Regions from separate parts of the Streptomyces sp. NPDC031466 genome, predicted to be linked through region 2. Evidence: riboswitches for the same ligand, from Rfam matches in the RefSeq annotation. Region 2 holds a riboswitch; each other region holds the start of a gene.
The links. Region 2 has a riboswitch for cobalamin ahead of cobN (cobaltochelatase subunit CobN). Riboswitches for the same ligand answer to the same signal wherever they lie in the genome.

Region 1 (4,073 bases), on a different contig from region 2:
GCAGCACGAGTGCCCTGCCCTCGGCCACGTCGAAGTCCAGGTCGCTGAGGACGGCCGGCCCGTCCTCGTACGCGTAGGAGGCGCCGCGCAGCACCAGCAGGGGCTCGCTCATCCAAGAAGCCTTTCCATGACGAAGGTGAGGGCGGTCAGGACCGCCAGGAGTGCCACGCCCGCTCCCACGAACCGCCGCGAGACGCGGGCCTCGGGCACCAGCACCCGCAGGGTGCCGTCGTAACCGCGTCCGGCGAGTCCGCCGTGCAGCCGGCTCGCCCGGTCGAAGGCCCGCACGAACGACGTGGCGCCCAGACCCGCGAGGGAGCGCCAGGCGGCGGCCCGTGTGGTGTGGCCGAGGCGTGCCGCCTGCGCCTGGCGGATGCGGGTCATGGCGTCCAGGAGCAGGAAGCTCATCCGGTAGGTCACCAGGGCGACGTCCACGACGGGCGCCGGGATGCCCGCCTTGACCAGGCGGGGCAGCAGATCCGACATCGGGGTGGTGAAGGCGAACAGGAGCACGCCGAGCGAGGCCGCCGAGGTGCGCAGGAGCAGGCCTCCCGCCCGCGCGGGCCCTGACTCCGCAAGGCTGACGAACCCGTCCGGGCCGCCGAGCTGGACGAGCAGGGTCAGCGCTCCGGTGACGCAGAAGCCGAGCGGTACGCGGTAGGCGCGCCACAGTTTGCGCGGCGGCACACCCGCCGGGCCGAGCAGCAGGACGATCGCGGTGGCCGCGACCAGGGCGGCGCCCGGCCAGGGCGGCAGGGAGATCGCGAGGAGGGTGAGGCCGAGCCCGAGTACGGCCTTGTCCACGGGGTGGCGGCGGCGCCAGCGACTGCTGTGCGCCGCCACGTCGATGGGCAGCACTGCCGGTCAGAGCTGCCCGGTCTTGGGCTCGGCGCCCTCGTCATCCGGGAGCTGCTCGGCGTGGGCCTCCTGTGCCTGCCGGCGTTCGGCGCCCTGCCTGCGGCCCTTGCGCAGGCCGAAGTAGTACGCGAGGACGCCGGCGCCGAGGGCCGCCTGGAGGGCGAAGAGCGCGGATTCGATTTCACCAGAGGGGGGCTCGTACAGGGGTGAGAACCACGGTTTGTAGTCCGGCTCGAGTTCGGTGATCGCCGTCTCCGCCTGGGCGTCGGCGCCGGTGAACGGTTCCTTTTTGTGGTCGCCGAGCCCGAGCGCCAGGGGCAGCACCGCGAGCGCCGCCACGACCACGAGCAGCAGGAGGTTGATCTTCGTGTTCCGGCTCATCATGCGCTGGCCTCCCTGTGCGTCTCGTGCGCCTGCTGCTTCGCGGGGGTCTCCTGCGTCGCGGGGGTCTCGTGCGGCGTGGCGGGCCGTTCGGCCTGCGGCAGCACGCCGAGCCGCGCCAGTTCGCCCCTGCTGGACTGCACGAGCAACCGCATGACCAGGACGGTGAGCAGCCCCTCGCTGACGGCGAGGGGGATCTGCGTGACGGCGAAGATCCCGCCGAACTTGCCCAGCGCGCCGAGGAAGCCGCTGCCGGGGTCCGGGAACGCCAGGGCCAGCTGGACACTGGTGACGCAGTACGTGGACAGGTCGGCGACGAAGGCCCCGAAGAACACGGCGGCCATCAGCGGCACGTCGAACCGCCTGAGCAGCCGGTAGACGGCGTAGCCGGCCCACGGCCCGACGATCGCCATGGAGAACACGTTGGCGCCCAGGGTGGTGAGCCCGCCGTGGGCGAGCAGCAGGGCCTGGAACAGCAGTGTGATGGTGCCGAGCACCGCCATGATCGGCGGCCGGAACAGGATCGCGCCCAGTCCGGTGCCCGTCGGGTGCGAGCAACTGCCCGTCACGGACGGGATCTTCAGGGCGGAGAGAACAAAGGTGAAGGCCCCGGCGGCTCCCAGGAGCAGGGTGCTCTCGGGGTGTTCCTTGACCTCACGGGTCAGACAACGGACTCCGTGGACGACGAACGGCGCGGACGCTACGCCCCAGGCGATCGCGTGCGCCGGCGGGAGGAAACCCTCGGCTATGTGCATGGCTCAGCAGACCCTCTCCAGCACCTCGTGGATGGACAACGTGCCTTGGCCGGTCTCCTGGCTGACGGGTCGTACCGACCGGACTCCGCCTTCCCGGGCACATGTGTGCCCAGTGGCTGCCGCGAGGGCTGGAGCCGGACTTCCCGATCACAGTGGCGAGGGCCGCACCGGCATCACACCGGATTTCCCGTTCACCAAGGCGTGGTGACATTAGTGCGCGACGGAGGGGCCTGACAACTTGCCCGGGCGATTCCGATCGTGGTCAGACGAGCCCGACACCCTGCGGGAACGGCCCCACGAGGACTCCCGGTTCGCTCGAGCAACGCCCGTGCGGCGTGTCGGCAACACGAGAGCGACGCGTTCACTCGATCGTGAGTTTCGGCCGGGCCGCACCCTGCGGGTGGTCATCCTGTGAGCGGCGACACGAGACGGTGGCCGGGCGGATGGGCCCCGGCGGAATGTCCTCCTGGGGGAAATGTCATGACGCGGGAAGCGAGCCGCATCGTCGGCTTCGGCGAGCGGGCGGTGCTGCTGGCGGCGGGGCTGGCCGACCTCGGGGTCAGCACGCTGGGCACGGCGGTGGGTACGGTACGAGGGCTGCTGCACCGCTCGGACGCGGCGGACCTGGCGGCGGACGCCGAGCACGATCTGCTGGCGCGCGGGCGCCTCGTGCGGGACCGGTACGCGGCGGTGCCCCCGGCCCACCTGGAGATCCTGGCCCGGCGCGCGCTGGCTCGGCGGGCCGCCGATGGCGTCTGACCTGTGGGAACCCGCACGGTTCAAGGACCGCGTCGACGCGGTGCTGCGTGAGTTCGTCGGCCAGGAGGCCGAGCGCTTCGCGGACGTCGATCCCCTCCTTCATCCGGTGGCCGAGCAGCTGGCGGCGGCCGTCGCGGACGGCAAGCGGCTGCGGGCGGCCTTCTGCTACTGGGGCTGGCGCGGGGTGGGCCAGCCCGACAGTGACGCGCTGGTGCGGGCGGCGGCCTCGATGGAGCTGGTGCACGCCGCCGCGGTCGTGCACGACGACCTCATCGACGACAGCCCGCTGCGGCACGGCCGCCCCACCGCCCATGTGGCCCTGCGGGGCTGTGTGCCCGACCGGCCCCGCGCGTCGGCCGACGGCAGGTCGCTGGCGATGCTGGTGGGCGATCTGCTGATGGGGCTCGCCGGGCAGCTGTTCGCCGCCAGTGGTCTGCCCGCCGCCTATCTGGCCCGGGCCCGCCCCCTGTGGTCGGCGCTGGCCCGGGAGCTGATCGCGGGCGAGTGCCTGGAGATCCTACGCACAGGAGCCGACCCCGACACCGCGGCCTCGCTGAAGGTGATCCGGTACAAGACCGCCAAGTACACCGTCGAGCAGCCCCTGTTGATCGGCGGGGCGCTGGCGGGTGCGGCCGGCCGGCTGCGGGCGGGCTACACCGCGTACGGCCTGCCGCTGGGTGAGGCGTTCCAGTTGCGCGACGACCTGCTCGGCCTGTTCGGCAGCCCCGAGCGCACCGGCAAGGCCAACGCCGACGACGTGCGCGGGCACCGGCCGACGGCCCTGCTGGCCGAGACCTGGCGCCTGGCCGGAGCCGGTCAACGGGATCAACTGCGTGCCCTGCTGGGCCGGCCCGATCCGGGCGCGGCGGATCTGCACGCCGTCCGCGAGGTGATGTGCGCGCTCGGGGCGCCCGACCGTATCGAGGACATGATCTCCGTCCGGGTCGAGGAGGCCCTGGACGCCCTGCACGAAGCGGACCTGCCGACACCCGCCGCCAAGGCCTTGACCGATCTGGCGCATGCGGCGGCGGCCCGCCTGTCCTGACCCCCGCGTGGGACGGCGGCCACCCGGTCCTCGGCCTGCCTCCCTCGGCCGTGGCCATCACCTTGGAAGACGAGGAACCCTGTCATGCTGTACACCGAGGCATCGATGAACGCCTTGCGCGAACCCGGGGACGAACTGGCCGATGCCACCGTCGCCACGCTCTTCGAGCGCGGGGAGGTCGGCAAGTTCAACACGTTGATGCGTTACGTCTCCACCGCCGGCTCTCCCCTGCCGGACGGGCTGCCGGACGTCGCCAGGGACTATCTGGCGGCCAC
Region 2 (4,073 bases):
TGGAGGAGGAAGTCGTCGAAGCCGTCGTCGTCCGGGCGGTCCTCCAGGCCCAGGTCGTGGTCGAGCTTCGCGGCCTGGATGAGCGTCCAGATCTGCGCCCGGATCGCGGGCAGCTTCGCCGGGTCCATCGAGCTGATCTGCGCGTACTCGTCCAGGAGCTGCTCCAGGCGCGCGATGTCGCCGTAGGAGTCGGCGCGGGCCATGGGCGGCACGAGGTGGTCGATGAGCGTGGCGTGCACGCGGCGCTTGGCCTGCGTGCCCTCGCCCGGGTCGTTGACCAGGAACGGGTAGATCAGCGGCAGGTCGCCGAGCGCGGCGTCGGGGCCGCAGGCCGCCGAGAGGCCCGCGTTCTTGCCGGGCAGCCACTCCAGGTTGCCGTGCTTGCCGAGGTGGACCATCGCGTCGGCGCCGAAGCCGCCGTCGGCCGCGGGGGCCGCGATCCAGCGGTAGGCCGCCAAGTAGTGGTGGGAAGGCGGCAGATCGGGGTCGTGGTAGATCGCGATGGGGTTCTCGCCGAAGCCGCGCGGCGGCTGGATGAGGATGAGCAGATTGCCGCGCCGCAGGGCGGCCAGCACGATGTCGCCCTCCGGGTCGCCGCCGTCGCCCACCCGCGAGCGGTCCAGGAACATCTCGCCGGGCGGCGGCCCCCAGTGCTGCTCGACGGAGTCCCGCAGCTCCTGCGGCAGCGTCGCGTACCAGCGCTTGTAGGCGGCGGCCGGGATGCGGACGGGGTTGGCGGCCAGCTGCTCCTCGGTGAGCCATTCCTGGTCGTGGCCACCCGCGTCGATCAGCGCGCGGATCAGCTCGTCGCCGTCGCCCGAGACGAGGCCGGGGATGTCGGCCTCGGGGCCGAAGTCGTAACCCTCGGCGCGCAGCCTGCGCAGCAGCGCGACGGCGGAGGCGGGGGTGTCCAGGCCTACCGCGTTGCCGATCCGCGAGTGCTTGGTCGGGTACGCGGAGAGCACCAGCGCGAGGCGCTTGTCGGCGGCCGGGATGTGCCTCAGGCGTGCGTGGCGTACGGCGATCCCGGCGACCCGGGCCGCCCGCTCGGCGTCGGCGACATAGGCGGGGAGCCCGTCCTCGTCGATCTCCTTGAACGAGAACGGCACGGTGATGAGGCGTCCGTCGAACTCCGGGACCGCGATCTGGCTCGCGGCGTCGAGCGGCGAGACGCCCTCGTCGTTCTCCTCCCAGGCCGAACGCGACCCGGTCAGGCACAGCGCCTGGAGGATCGGCACGTCGAGCCCGGTCAGCGCGCCTGCGTCCCACGACTCGTCGTCACCGCCCGCGGAGGCCTCGGCGGGCTTGGTGCCACCGGCGGCGAGGACCGTCGTGACGATGGCGTCGGCGGGGCGCAGCGCGTCGATCAGCTCGGGCTCGGGGGCGCGCAGCGAGGCCACGTACAGCGGCATCGGGCGGGCGCCCGCGTCCTCGATGGCACCGCACAGGTCGTCGATGAACGCGGTGTTGCCGCTCATGTGGTGGGCGCGGTAGTACAGCACCGCGACCGTCGGGCCCTCGATGTCGCGGGCGGCGCGCTCCAGCGGGCCCCAGGACGGCGCGGGCGCCGGCGGGTCGAAGCCGTGGCCGGTGAGCAGCACGGTGTCGGAGAGGAAGCGGGCCAGCTGCTCCAGGTTCGCGGGGCCGCCGTGCGCGAGGTAGGCGTGGGCCTCGGCCGCGATGCCGACGGGCACCGTCGAGGAGGCCATGAGCTGGGCGTCGGGTGCCTGTTCGCCGGTGAGCACGACCACCGGCAGACCGCTGGCGATGAGCTGGTCGAGCCCGTCCTGCCAGGCGCGGACACCGCCGAGGAGGCGTACGACGACGAGGTCGGCGCCCTCCAGGAGCGAGGGCAGCTCGGCGAGGTCCAGGCGGGAGGGGTTGGCGAACCGGTAGTCGACCGGACCCCCCGCCGCGCGGGCGCTGAGCAGGTCGGTGTCGGAGGTCGACAGCAGCAGAAGCATGCGGGCGCAGGCCTTCCTCGGGGTGTCCGCGCCCCGGGTGGTCGTATGGACGGCAGGAGTTCCTGGCTCGCCCCACCTCGGTGGGGCTCACAGTGGCGGGACCGCGCCGGATTCGCACCGGCCTTCCTCCCTCGGGTCCTGGTGGACCCACGCCGTCGCTGGCGTCGGCGGACCTGGCGGGCCGCCGCCTGCATAGTAAGTCCTGCCCGCCGCCGGTGGGGCGGCCGCCTGCCGGGACGGCCCGTCTCGGGAGGCGACCGGCCGGATCGGCGTGGGTATGCTCGCCGCCATGCCGCCCAGCCGAGCACCTTCCATGAACCAGGGCGAATCCCCCCTACGTGATCGGGTGCGCGACCGGGGCGACGCCTGTCCCGGGGCCCTGCGTCTGCACCGCGCCGACGACGGCGCGCTGGCCCGACTCCGGCTGCCCGCAGGACTTTTGACGGTACGTCAGGCGCTGGCGCTGGCCAACGCGGCCGAGCGTCTCGCGGACGGGAACCACAGCATCACCTCGCGCGGCAACATCGAGCTGCGCGGCCTCGGCGAGAGCTGCGGCGGCGAACTCTCCGCGCTCCTCGCGGACGCCGGCCTGCTGCCCTCCGAACGCCACGAGCGCGTCCGGAACATCGTGGCCTCCCCGCTGGCGGGACTCGACCGACTCGGCCACGCCGACGTGCAGTTGTGGGCCCGCGAGCTGGATGGGCTCCTGTGCGGGCAGGACTGGACGACAGCGCTTTCCGGCCGTTTCCTCTTCGTTCTCGACGACGGGCGCGGGGATGCCGCCGGGCTCGGCGGCGATGTGACCTTGATCGCAGAATCGGGCGGTACGGCGCTGGTACGCGTCGGGGACAGCGCCCGGCGGCTCCCGGGCCCCGACGCCCCGCGCGCCGCCCTCGCCGCGGCCGGGGCCTTCCTCGCCGCGGCCCGCGAGGCGGGCAACGGCGCGTGGCGGGTGACGGAACTGCCGGCCGGGCGGGGCGTGGACCTGGCGGAGGCGTTGGCGGCGGCGGGCCTCACGACGGAGCCCGTGACGCCGGACGCCTCGCCGAGCGGGTTCCCTTCCGCCGGGCGACCGCCGGCCGGGGCGGCTTCTGGGCTGACGGAGACCTCCGCGGCGTCCGGGTCGTCCATCCCGTCCACCCTTGCCTCCGCGCCGCCCGCACCCCCCGCGCCCAGCGCCCCGTCGGCCGCCGCCCCGCCCGCCCCCGGCGTCATCGGTGACGCCGACCTGGGGTACGCGGTCGTGGTGAGTGCCCGGCTCGGCCGGGTGAGCGCTGCCCAGTGGCGTGCCCTGCTTCCCGCGCCCGGCGGGGAGATCCGGGTCACCCCGTGGCGCGGCTTCGTCGTCCCGGGCTTCGCGGACGAGGCCGCCGCGCGCGAGCGGCTGCGCGCACTGGCCGACGCCGGTTTCCTCACCGACCCCCGCTCGCCCTGGCTCGGCGTCGGCGCCTGCACCGGACGCCCCGGCTGCGCCAAGTCCCTCGCCGACGTCCGCGCGGACGCCGTCCCCGGCGCCGGGGGCCTGCCCGTCCACTGGTCCGGCTGCGAGCGCCGGTGCGGACATCCGCGCGGCGACTGGGTGGACGTACTCGCCACCGGAGAGGGGCGCTACGAGGTGAGCGTGCGCACCGGCGGCAGCACGGCACCCGTGAGCGGCGGGACATTGACCGAGACGGTCACGACAGCACGTACGACATCCGCAACCACCACCACAACGGCCACGAGATGAGCGAGAGCACAGTGTTCGACTACGAGAAGGACGGCGCGGCGATCTACCGCGAGTCCTTTGCCACCATCCGCGCGGAAGCGGACCTCGCCGGTCTGCCCGCCGACATCAGCCAGGTCGCGGTGCGGATGATCCACGCCTGCGGGATGGTCGACCTCGTCCGCGACCTCGCCTTCAGCCCGCGGGTGGTGGCCGACGCCCGCAAGGCGCTGCGCGACGGCGCGCCGATCCTGTGCGACGCGAACATGGTCGCGAGCGGCGTCACGCGCAAGCGGCTGCCCGCCGACAACGACGTGATCTGCACCCTCACCGACCCCTCGGTCCCCGACCTCGCGGCGCAGCTCTCCACCACCCGCAGCGCGGCCGCCATGGAGCTGTGGCGC
Region 3 (4,073 bases), on a different contig from region 2:
GACTCGGGGTTTTCCAGGGAGCAGGCGACGGCCTCTTCGGCCGTGACCTGCGCGGGGACGGGGGCGGTGGTGGCGGCGCCGGAGCCGGCCGCGCGGGCGATGCGGGTGGCGGGGCGCGAGCGCAGGTAGTACGTGGTCTTCAGACCCCGCTGCCAGGCGTAGGCGTACATCGAGGAGAGCTTGCCGATGGTCGGCGTCTCCAGGAAGAGGTTGAGGGACTGCGCCTGGTCGAGGAACGGGGTGCGCGCGGCGGCCATGTCGATCAGGCCGCGCTGCGGGATCTCCCACGCGGTGCGGTACAGCGCGCGGACGTCCTCGGGGATCCAGCCGAAGCCCTGTACCGAGCCGTTGGCCTCGCGCAGCGCCTCACGGGTCTGCGCGTCCCAGACGCCGAGCCGCTTCAGCTCCTGCACGAGGTAGGCGTTGACCTGGAGGAACTCCCCGCTGAGCGTCTCGCGCTTGAAGAGGTTGGAGACCTGCGGCTCGATGCACTCGTACACGCCCGCGATGGAGGCGATGGTGGCGGTCGGCGCGATGGCCAGCAGCAGCGAGTTGCGCATGCCGGTCTCGGCGATACGTTCCCGCAGGGCCGCCCACCGCTCGGGCCAGGTCAGCTCGACGCCGTAGTGGTCCGGGTGCAGCACGCCCCGCGCGGTGCGGGTCTTCTCCCAGGCGGGCAGCGGGCCGTTGCGGACGGCGAGGTCGGCGGAGGCCTCGTACGCGGCGAGCATGATCCGCTCGGCGATGCGGGTGGAGAGCGCACGCGCCTCGGGGGAGTCGAAGGGCAGCTTCAGCCGGAAGAAGACGTCCTGGAGGCCCATCGCGCCGAGGCCCACCGGGCGCCACTTGGCGTTGGAGCGCCCGGCCTGCTCGGTCGGGTAGAAGTTGATGTCCACGACGCGGTCGAGGAAGGTGACGGCGGTGCGGACGGTCTCGTCGAGGCGCTCCCAGTCGATGTCGCCGCTCGCCGTGTCCACGAAGGCGCCGAGGTTCACCGAGCCGAGGTTGCACACGGCCGTCTCGCCGTCGTCCGTGACCTCCAGGATCTCCGTGCAGAGGTTGGAGGAGTGCACGGTGTGGCCGGGCTCCGCCGTCTGGTTGGCGGTGCGGTTGGCGGCGTCCTTGAACGTCATCCAGCCGTTGCCGGTCTGCGCGAGGGTGCGCATCATGCGGCCGTACAGGTCGCGGGCCGGGATGGTCTTCTTCGCGAGCCCGGCGGCCTCGGCCTCGCGGTAGGCGGCGTCGAACTCCTCGCCCCACAGGTCGACCAGCTCGGGCACGTCGGCCGGGGAGAACAGCGACCAGTCCTGGTCGGCGGCGACCCGGCGCATGAACTCGTCCGGGATCCAGTGCGCGAGGTTGAGGTTGTGCGTGCGGCGCGCGTCCTCACCGGTGTTGTCGCGCAGCTCCAGGAACTCCTCGATGTCGGAGTGCCACGTCTCCAGGTAGACCGCGGCGGCGCCCTTGCGCCGGCCGCCCTGGTTCACGGCGGCGACCGAGGCGTCCAGGGTCTTCAGGAACGGCACGATGCCGTTGGAGTGCCCGTTCGTGCCGCGGATGAGCGAACCCCGGGAGCGGACGCGGGAGTAGGACAGGCCGATGCCGCCCGCGTGCTTGGAGAGCCGTGCGACCTGGTGGTAGCGGTCGTAGATGGAGTCCAGCTCGTCCAGCGGGGAGTCGAGGAGGTAGCAGGAGGACATCTGCGGGTGGCGGGTACCGGAGTTGAAGAGCGTCGGCGAGGACGGCAGATAGTCCAGGCGGCTCATCAGGCGGTACAGCGCGGCGACCTCGTCGAGCGCGCGCTCGCTGCCGTCCTCCGCCAGGCCGCTCGCGACGCGCAGCATGAAGTGCTGCGGGGTCTCGATGACCTGCCGGGTGATCGGGTGGCGCAGCAGATAGCGGCTGTGCAGGGTGCGCAGGCCGAAGTACTCGAAGCGGAAGTCGGCGCCGTCGGCGAGCGCGCCCTCCACCAGCGCGTCGAGCCGGGCCGCGTGTTCGGTCACGAAGGACGCCGTGCGGTCGGCGATCAGGCCCTCGCGGTGGCCGACCGCGACGGAGTCGGTGAAGGAGCGCACGCCCTGCGTCGCCGCCTCCTCGCGGATGCCGATCGACAGGAGCCGTGCCGCCAGCTTGGAGTACGCCGGGTCCTCGGAGATGAGCCCCGCGGCCGCCTCGGTGGCCAGCTCCCGCAGCTCGGCCTCGTCGGCCCGCGCCGAGCGGCCGCGCAGCGCGGCGGCGGCCACCCGGCCGGGGTCGGCGTCGGGCAGGTCGGCGGTGAGGTCGGTCAGGGTGCGCAGCAGCGCGGTCCCCGGCCCGTCGGTTCCTTCGGCACCCTGGGCGGTGGGCGTCGACGGCGCTGACGCGGGTTCGGCAGGCGCGATGGTCACGTGGGGGCACTCCCTCGCTCGGCTCTGGGCCAGGGGGGAGGGATGGGCGCACACGGGCGCACCCGGGCAGGGCGGCGTACCGCGTCCACCGGCCCACTCCACGAGGCCCGGACGGTCGGCACCCGGACCGGACGGTACGGGTGCGCTGCCGGCAGGTCCTCGGACTCCGCGTACGCCGAATGCGTACACATGCACCGTTGCGGGACAGTTCCGGACTTGCACCGGATTCCCCTGCGGCGACAGCGAGCACGAGCATACATCTTGTGCCGGGCCTTGGAGGCGGGCCCACATCTTGTGTCGGCTCGCGGGGGGCGGCGCCTACAGCGTCAGCGTGTACGCCAACAGCGGCACCGTCTCGATGGGCCTCCAGTCGCGTTCGGGCGCGCGCCGGAAGCCCAGGCGCTCGTACAGCCGGTGGGCGGTGTGCATCGACGTCTGGGTGGACAGGACGAGCCCGGTGCGGCCCGCGTCCTTGGAGCGCCGCACGCACTCCCGTACGAGCGTCTCGCCGACGCCTCTGCCGCGGGCCTCGGGGGAGACGGCCAGCATGCGGATCTCGGCCTCGCCGGCGCGGGCGATGTCCGCCATCGGGCCGCCGGACGGCACGTAGGTGACGCAGCCGAGCGCCTTCCCGTCCGCCGCGGCCACCAGGACCTCGGCGGCGGCCGCGCGCGCCGCCACGTCGCGCAGCACCGCGAGGTAGGGGTCGTCCGCCCCGAAGTCCAGGTGGCCGTCGGCGAGATAGGCCTGTGCGGTGAGGGCGCCGAGCGCCTCGTACTCGTCGGGGTGTGCGGGTCTGATCGTGAGGGTGGTGTTGTCCATGCGGCGCAGTGTGCAGCACGGGCACGGCGAAGGGCCGCCGAATTTCCGGCGGCCCTTCGTCATGCGGCCCTGCGTCACGGGGTCGTGTTCAGTGCGCGGCGCCCGCCGTCGCCGGCGGCAGCTCCTCGACGACGCCGGGGTCACCCGCGTCCGCGGTGTAGTCCTCGGGGGAGGTCTCGTCGATGCCGTCGGGGGCCTTCAGCGCCCGCATGGCGAAGGTGAGGACCACCGTCACGAGCACGTTCAGGACGAACGCGGTGAGGCCGATGTAGCCGATCTCGCCGATGCCCGGGATCGAGTCGGACGAGCCGCCGAAGTGCTTCTGCGTCGGCGAGGCGACACCGTAGGCGGCCAGCGTGCCGTAGACCATGCCGACCGCCCAGCCCGCGAGCAGCGCCCAGCGGTGGAACCAGCGGGTGAACAGGCCGCCGACCAGGGCGGGCATGGTCTGGAGGATCCAGATGCCGCCCAGGAGCTGGAAGTTGATCGCGACGGTCTTGTCCATGGTGAGGACGAAGACCAGCGCGCCCACCTTCACCAGCAGCGAGACCAGCTTGGAGACCTTGGTCTCCTGCTCGGGCGTCGCGTCGGGCTTGAGGAAGTCCTTGTAGATGTTGCGGGTGAAGAGGTTCGCGGCCGCGATGGACATGATGGCCGCGGGGACCAGCGCGCCGATGCCGATGGCCGCGAAGGCCACGCCCGTGAACCAGTCGGGGAACATGGTCTCGAAGAGCTGGGGGATCGCCAGCTGGCCGTTGTCCACCTTGATCCCGGCCGCGATCGCCATGAAGCCGAGCAGGGCGAGCAGGCCGAGCATCAGCGAGTACAGCGGCAGGATGGTGGTGTTGCGGCGGATCACGTCGC
Region 4 (4,073 bases), on a different contig from region 2:
GCTTCACCTCGGTCCTCGTCGGCTTCCCGTCCTCGTAGTACTCGGCCGGGATCGGCTTGCCGTACGCCAGCAACTCATCGACGTACTTCTTGAGTTCCCTCAGCGTGAACCCGGAGAAGATCTGCGCGGCCCAGGGGTAGCAGACCTGGTCGTCCACCTCGCACAGCCGGTTGTAGTAGCTGTAGAGGCTCTCCTTGTGCCCGGCCTTGTCCTTGAAGGGGATGACCTTCAGGGACGGGTCCATGGTCTTGCGGGTCAGGACACCCTTCATCTCCAGGAAGGGCAGCAGCGACTCCTCCAGGTCGTTGCGGTACGTCGTGTTGTCCGCGTCGAAGACGGCGTACGCGCCCTTGTGGTCGTTCGCGGCGATGACCTCGCCGAGCCGCTTCGCGACGGGCTTCGGCCAGTGCGACAGCTCGCGGGCGGTGGCCGCCGAGGTGTCGGCGGCGGACGCCTCGTTCGTCGGCCACAGCGCGCTGCCCGCGAGGACGGCGGCGGCCAGCGCGCCCACGGTGGCGATGAGGGCCGGCCTGCTCTTCACCCGTACTGCTGCCATGTCTCTGTGTCCCTGCCGTTCCCTGCGAGCGGAGTGCGCCCCGTTCGGAGCGGCGCGCAACTCTATGGGCCCCCGGGGGCCGATTCCCATGATCGACGTCACCGTGCGGCGGCGGCATGGGGGGAGGCGGAGGCGGGTAGCGGAGAGGGACGCCGGGCCCGGGAGAGCGGCGGGCAAGGGCGGGGGCGGCGGGTGCCGGGAGGGGCCCGCAGCGGACGGCGATCACATCGCCCATACTGGCCGCATGGGCTCCCGTGAGTTCGTCAGAGCCGTCCCCCGGCTCGACGGCATGGTCGTCTCCGCGGTCGGCTACCGCACCGCGGGACAGCGCCCCGCCCTGCACCGGGGCCTGCCCTCGCCCCACCTGACGGTGATCTTCTCGCTGGACGGCACCATCGCCGGCGGCGACACCCCCGACCAGGCGAGCGGCGCGGACGCCGCCCGCACCGACATCGTCGTGGGCGGCCTGCACCAGAGCCCCGTGTACGTCGTCCAGCCCGAGCACGAGGCGGGCATCCAGCTCGCCGTGCACCCGCTGGCGGCCCGCGCCCTCCTCGGCCTGCCCGCCGGAGCGCTGACCGGACAGCCCGTCGTCGCCGGCACCGACGTGTTCGGCGAGCGCGCCGCCGACCTCCGCGAGCGGCTGTGCGAGCTGGACCACTGGGAGGACCGCTTCGCCGCCCTGTCCGCCTACCTGCGGCGGCGCGCGGCCACCGAACGGACCGCCGGGTCCGTACGCCCCGAGGTCGCCGAGGCCTGGGCCTGGCTGGCCCGGCACCGCGGCGCGGGCACGCTGGGCGCCCTGTCCCGGCACGTCGCGCTCAGCGAACGCCGCCTGACCGCGCTCTTCCGCGCCGAGACCGGGCTGAGCCCCAAGCAGGCCGCCCGCCTGATGCGCTTCCAGCACGCGAAGGACGCCGTGGTCCGCGCCGTCGCGGCGGGCGGCCCGCCGAACCTCGCCCGGGTCGCGGCCGACACCGGCTACTGCGACCACTCCCACCTCGTACGCGACTTCCGCCAGTACACGGGGACGAGCCCGACCGGCTGGCTCGCCGAAGAGTGCCGGAACATCCAAGCCGGGGCACACGGCGAGGGCGAAGAGTGAAGGACATGAACACCACACCGAACCCCACACCCAACCCCACACCGCCCCCCGCCCCCGCCGCGCCGGCCCCCACCATCTGGCCGGGCCTCCAGGCCGAGGACGCCCCCGCGCTGATCGACTTCCTCGTCGGCACCGTCGGCTTCCTGCGCACGGCCGTCTACGAGGACGGCGGCCGCGTCGTCCACGCCCAGCTCGACTGGCCCGAGGGCGGCGGCGTCATGCTCGGCTCCCACGACCCCGCCACCGAGGGCACCTGCGGCACACCCGGCACCGCGAGCGCCTACGTCGTCACCGACCGGGTGGAGGACCTGTACCGCCGCCTCACCGAGGCGGGCGTGCGGGTCATCGCCGAGATCGAGGACAAACCGTACGGCGGCCGCGAGTTCGCCGTCGCGGACCCAGAGGGAAACCACTGGTCCTTCGGCTCCTACCGGGGCGAGCCGAGGCCCGGACCGACCCCGTGAGCACGCGTGATAACTTGCGCAAGCCAGTCAAACCCACACCTGGGCCAGGGAATCCGGTGCGAATCCGGAACTGACGCGCAGCGGTGAGGGGGACGGGCGGGGCCACGGCCACTGGGCGTCTCACGACGCCCGGGAAGGCGCCCCGCCCGGTCGATCCCGAGTCCGAAGACCTGCTGGCGCCTTCGCCCGCACACCGGGCGGCGAAGGTCGTGACGCAGACCAGGCTCCGCGTATGAGCCGTGACACCCAAGGGATCGCGTGTCCTCGAAAGCCCGTACACCCGTCCTGCGCTGTGCCGGACTCCTCACGGCCGGCACGCTCGCGCTCAGCGCCTGCGGCGGCGGCTCGGCACCGGAGCCCGCGGGCAAAGGCGCCGACGGCTACCCCGTCACCGTCGCCTCCTGCGGCAAAAACGTGCAGGTCACGGCCCCGCCCCAGCGCGCCGTCTCGCTCGACCAGGGCTCCACGGAGATCCTGCTCTCCCTCGGGCTCGCCGACCGCATGGCCGGCACCGGCACCTGGACCGACCCGGTCGCGAAGAACCTGGAGAAGGACAACGCGAAGGTGGAGCGGCTCGCCGACCGCTACCCCTCCCTGGAGAAGGTCCTTGCCAAGGAACCGGACTTCGTCAGCGCCTCCTTCCTCTACACCGTCGGCAAGGGCGGCGTCGCCGACCGCGCGAAGTTCACCGACCTCGGCGTGCCCGTCTACGTCTCGCCCACCGACTGCGCGGGCAAGGACAACGACGGCGGCGGCGACGGCAAACGCGTGCGGACCCTCACCATGGACACCGTCTACGGCGAGATCCGCGACCTGGCGAAGGTGTTCGGCGTGCGACAGCGCGGCGAGCGGCTGATCGCCGACCTGAAGGGCCGCGTCGCGAAGGCCACGAAGGACATCAAGGCGTCCGACGCGACGATCCTGTACTGGTTCGCCAACTCCGACGCCCCGTACATGGCGGGCTGCTGCGGCGCCCCCGGCATCATCACCCGCGAACTCGGCGCGAAGAACGTCTTCGACGACACCCGCGAGGAGTGGCCCCAGATCAACTGGGAGACCGTCGCCGACCGCGACCCCGACGTCCTCGTCATCGGCGACCTCACCCGCAGGTCGCAGTCCGCCGAGAGCGCCGAGGCGAAGATCAGGTTCCTGGAGACCAACCCGGCGACCAAGAACCTGACCGCCGTAAAGAAGAAGTGGTACGTCCGGCTCAGCGGCCAGGCCATGAACCCCACGATCCGTACCGTCGACGGCATCGAGCAAGTGGCGGCCGGGCTGCGGAAGTTCGGGCTCACCACATGAGCGTGGCCGCACCCGCCCGGCAGGGGCTGCTGTGGCTGGCCGCGTGCGCGGCGCTCGCGCTGTCCGTGGCGGTCGCCGTCACCATCGGCCCCGCCGAGATCTCCGTCCCCGACGTGTGGTCGGTGCTCGCCGCGCACCTCGGCTGGGGCGAGTCGCGCCTCACCCCCCTCAGGGACGGCATCGTCTGGAACCTGCGGATGCCCCGCACCCTGCTCGCCGCCGTCTGCGGCGCGGGTCTCGCGGTGTGCGGGGCGGTCATGCAGTCCCTGCTCCGCAACCCCCTCGCGGACCCCTTCGTGCTCGGGGTGTCGTCCGGGGCGTCCACGGGGGCCGTCGCGGTCGTCGTCCTCGGGGTGGGCGGGGGAGCGGTGTCCATCTCGGCGGGCGCCTTCGTGGGCGCGCTCCTGTCCTTCGCGCTCGTCCTGCTCCTGAGCCACACGCTGGGCGGGACGACGGACCGGGTGGTGCTGTCCGGCGTGGCCGCGCTGCAGCTCTTCTCCGCGCTGACGTCGTTCGTCATCCTCACGGCGGGTGACGCGGAGACCACCAGGGGCGTGCTGTTCTGGCTGCTGGGCTCGCTCAGCGGGGCGGGCTGGACGGACGTGTGGCTGTGCGCCGCCGTCCTCGCCGTGGCGCTGGCCGTCTG

Region 1: another riboswitch for cobalamin. It lies ahead of ACZ5GP_RS09745 (energy-coupling factor ABC transporter permease); the one in region 2 lies ahead of cobN (cobaltochelatase subunit CobN).
Region 3: another riboswitch for cobalamin. It lies ahead of ACZ5GP_RS23485 (ribonucleoside-diphosphate reductase subunit alpha); the one in region 2 lies ahead of cobN (cobaltochelatase subunit CobN).
Region 4: another riboswitch for cobalamin. It lies ahead of ACZ5GP_RS04200 (ABC transporter substrate-binding protein); the one in region 2 lies ahead of cobN (cobaltochelatase subunit CobN).

What each region holds. Positions count from the first base shown of each region.
Region 1 covers NZ_JBVIJT010000004.1:207,861-211,933, forward strand. Annotated here, with positions in the region: gene ACZ5GP_RS09730 (energy-coupling factor ABC transporter ATP-binding protein) at 1-112, opposite strand, end outside; gene cbiQ (cobalt ECF transporter T component CbiQ) at 109-858, opposite strand; gene ACZ5GP_RS09740 (energy-coupling factor ABC transporter substrate-binding protein) at 865-1,239, opposite strand; gene ACZ5GP_RS09745 (energy-coupling factor ABC transporter permease) at 1,239-1,994, opposite strand; cobalamin riboswitch at 2,025-2,208, opposite strand; gene ACZ5GP_RS09750 (polyprenyl synthetase) at 2,475-2,753, shown strand; gene ACZ5GP_RS09755 (polyprenyl synthetase family protein) at 2,743-3,798, shown strand; gene ACZ5GP_RS09760 (oxygenase MpaB family protein) at 3,883-4,073, shown strand, end outside.
Region 2 covers NZ_JBVIJT010000011.1:300,018-304,090, reverse strand. Annotated here, with positions in the region: gene cobN (cobaltochelatase subunit CobN) at 1-1,964, opposite strand, end outside; cobalamin riboswitch at 2,008-2,127, opposite strand; gene ACZ5GP_RS27680 (cobalamin biosynthesis protein CobG) at 2,242-3,693, shown strand; gene ACZ5GP_RS27675 (precorrin-8X methylmutase) at 3,705-4,073, shown strand, end outside.
Region 3 covers NZ_JBVIJT010000009.1:205,741-209,813, forward strand. Annotated here, with positions in the region: gene ACZ5GP_RS23485 (ribonucleoside-diphosphate reductase subunit alpha) at 1-2,387, opposite strand, end outside; cobalamin riboswitch at 2,521-2,643, opposite strand; gene ACZ5GP_RS23490 (GNAT family N-acetyltransferase) at 2,706-3,209, opposite strand; gene mctP (monocarboxylate uptake permease MctP) at 3,298-4,073, opposite strand, start outside.
Region 4 covers NZ_JBVIJT010000002.1:305,539-309,611, forward strand. Annotated here, with positions in the region: gene ACZ5GP_RS04185 (haloacid dehalogenase-like hydrolase) at 1-556, opposite strand, end outside; gene ACZ5GP_RS04190 (helix-turn-helix domain-containing protein) at 801-1,661, shown strand; gene ACZ5GP_RS04195 (VOC family protein) at 1,667-2,125, shown strand; cobalamin riboswitch at 2,133-2,317, shown strand; gene ACZ5GP_RS04200 (ABC transporter substrate-binding protein) at 2,384-3,427, shown strand; gene ACZ5GP_RS04205 (FecCD family ABC transporter permease) at 3,424-4,073, shown strand, end outside.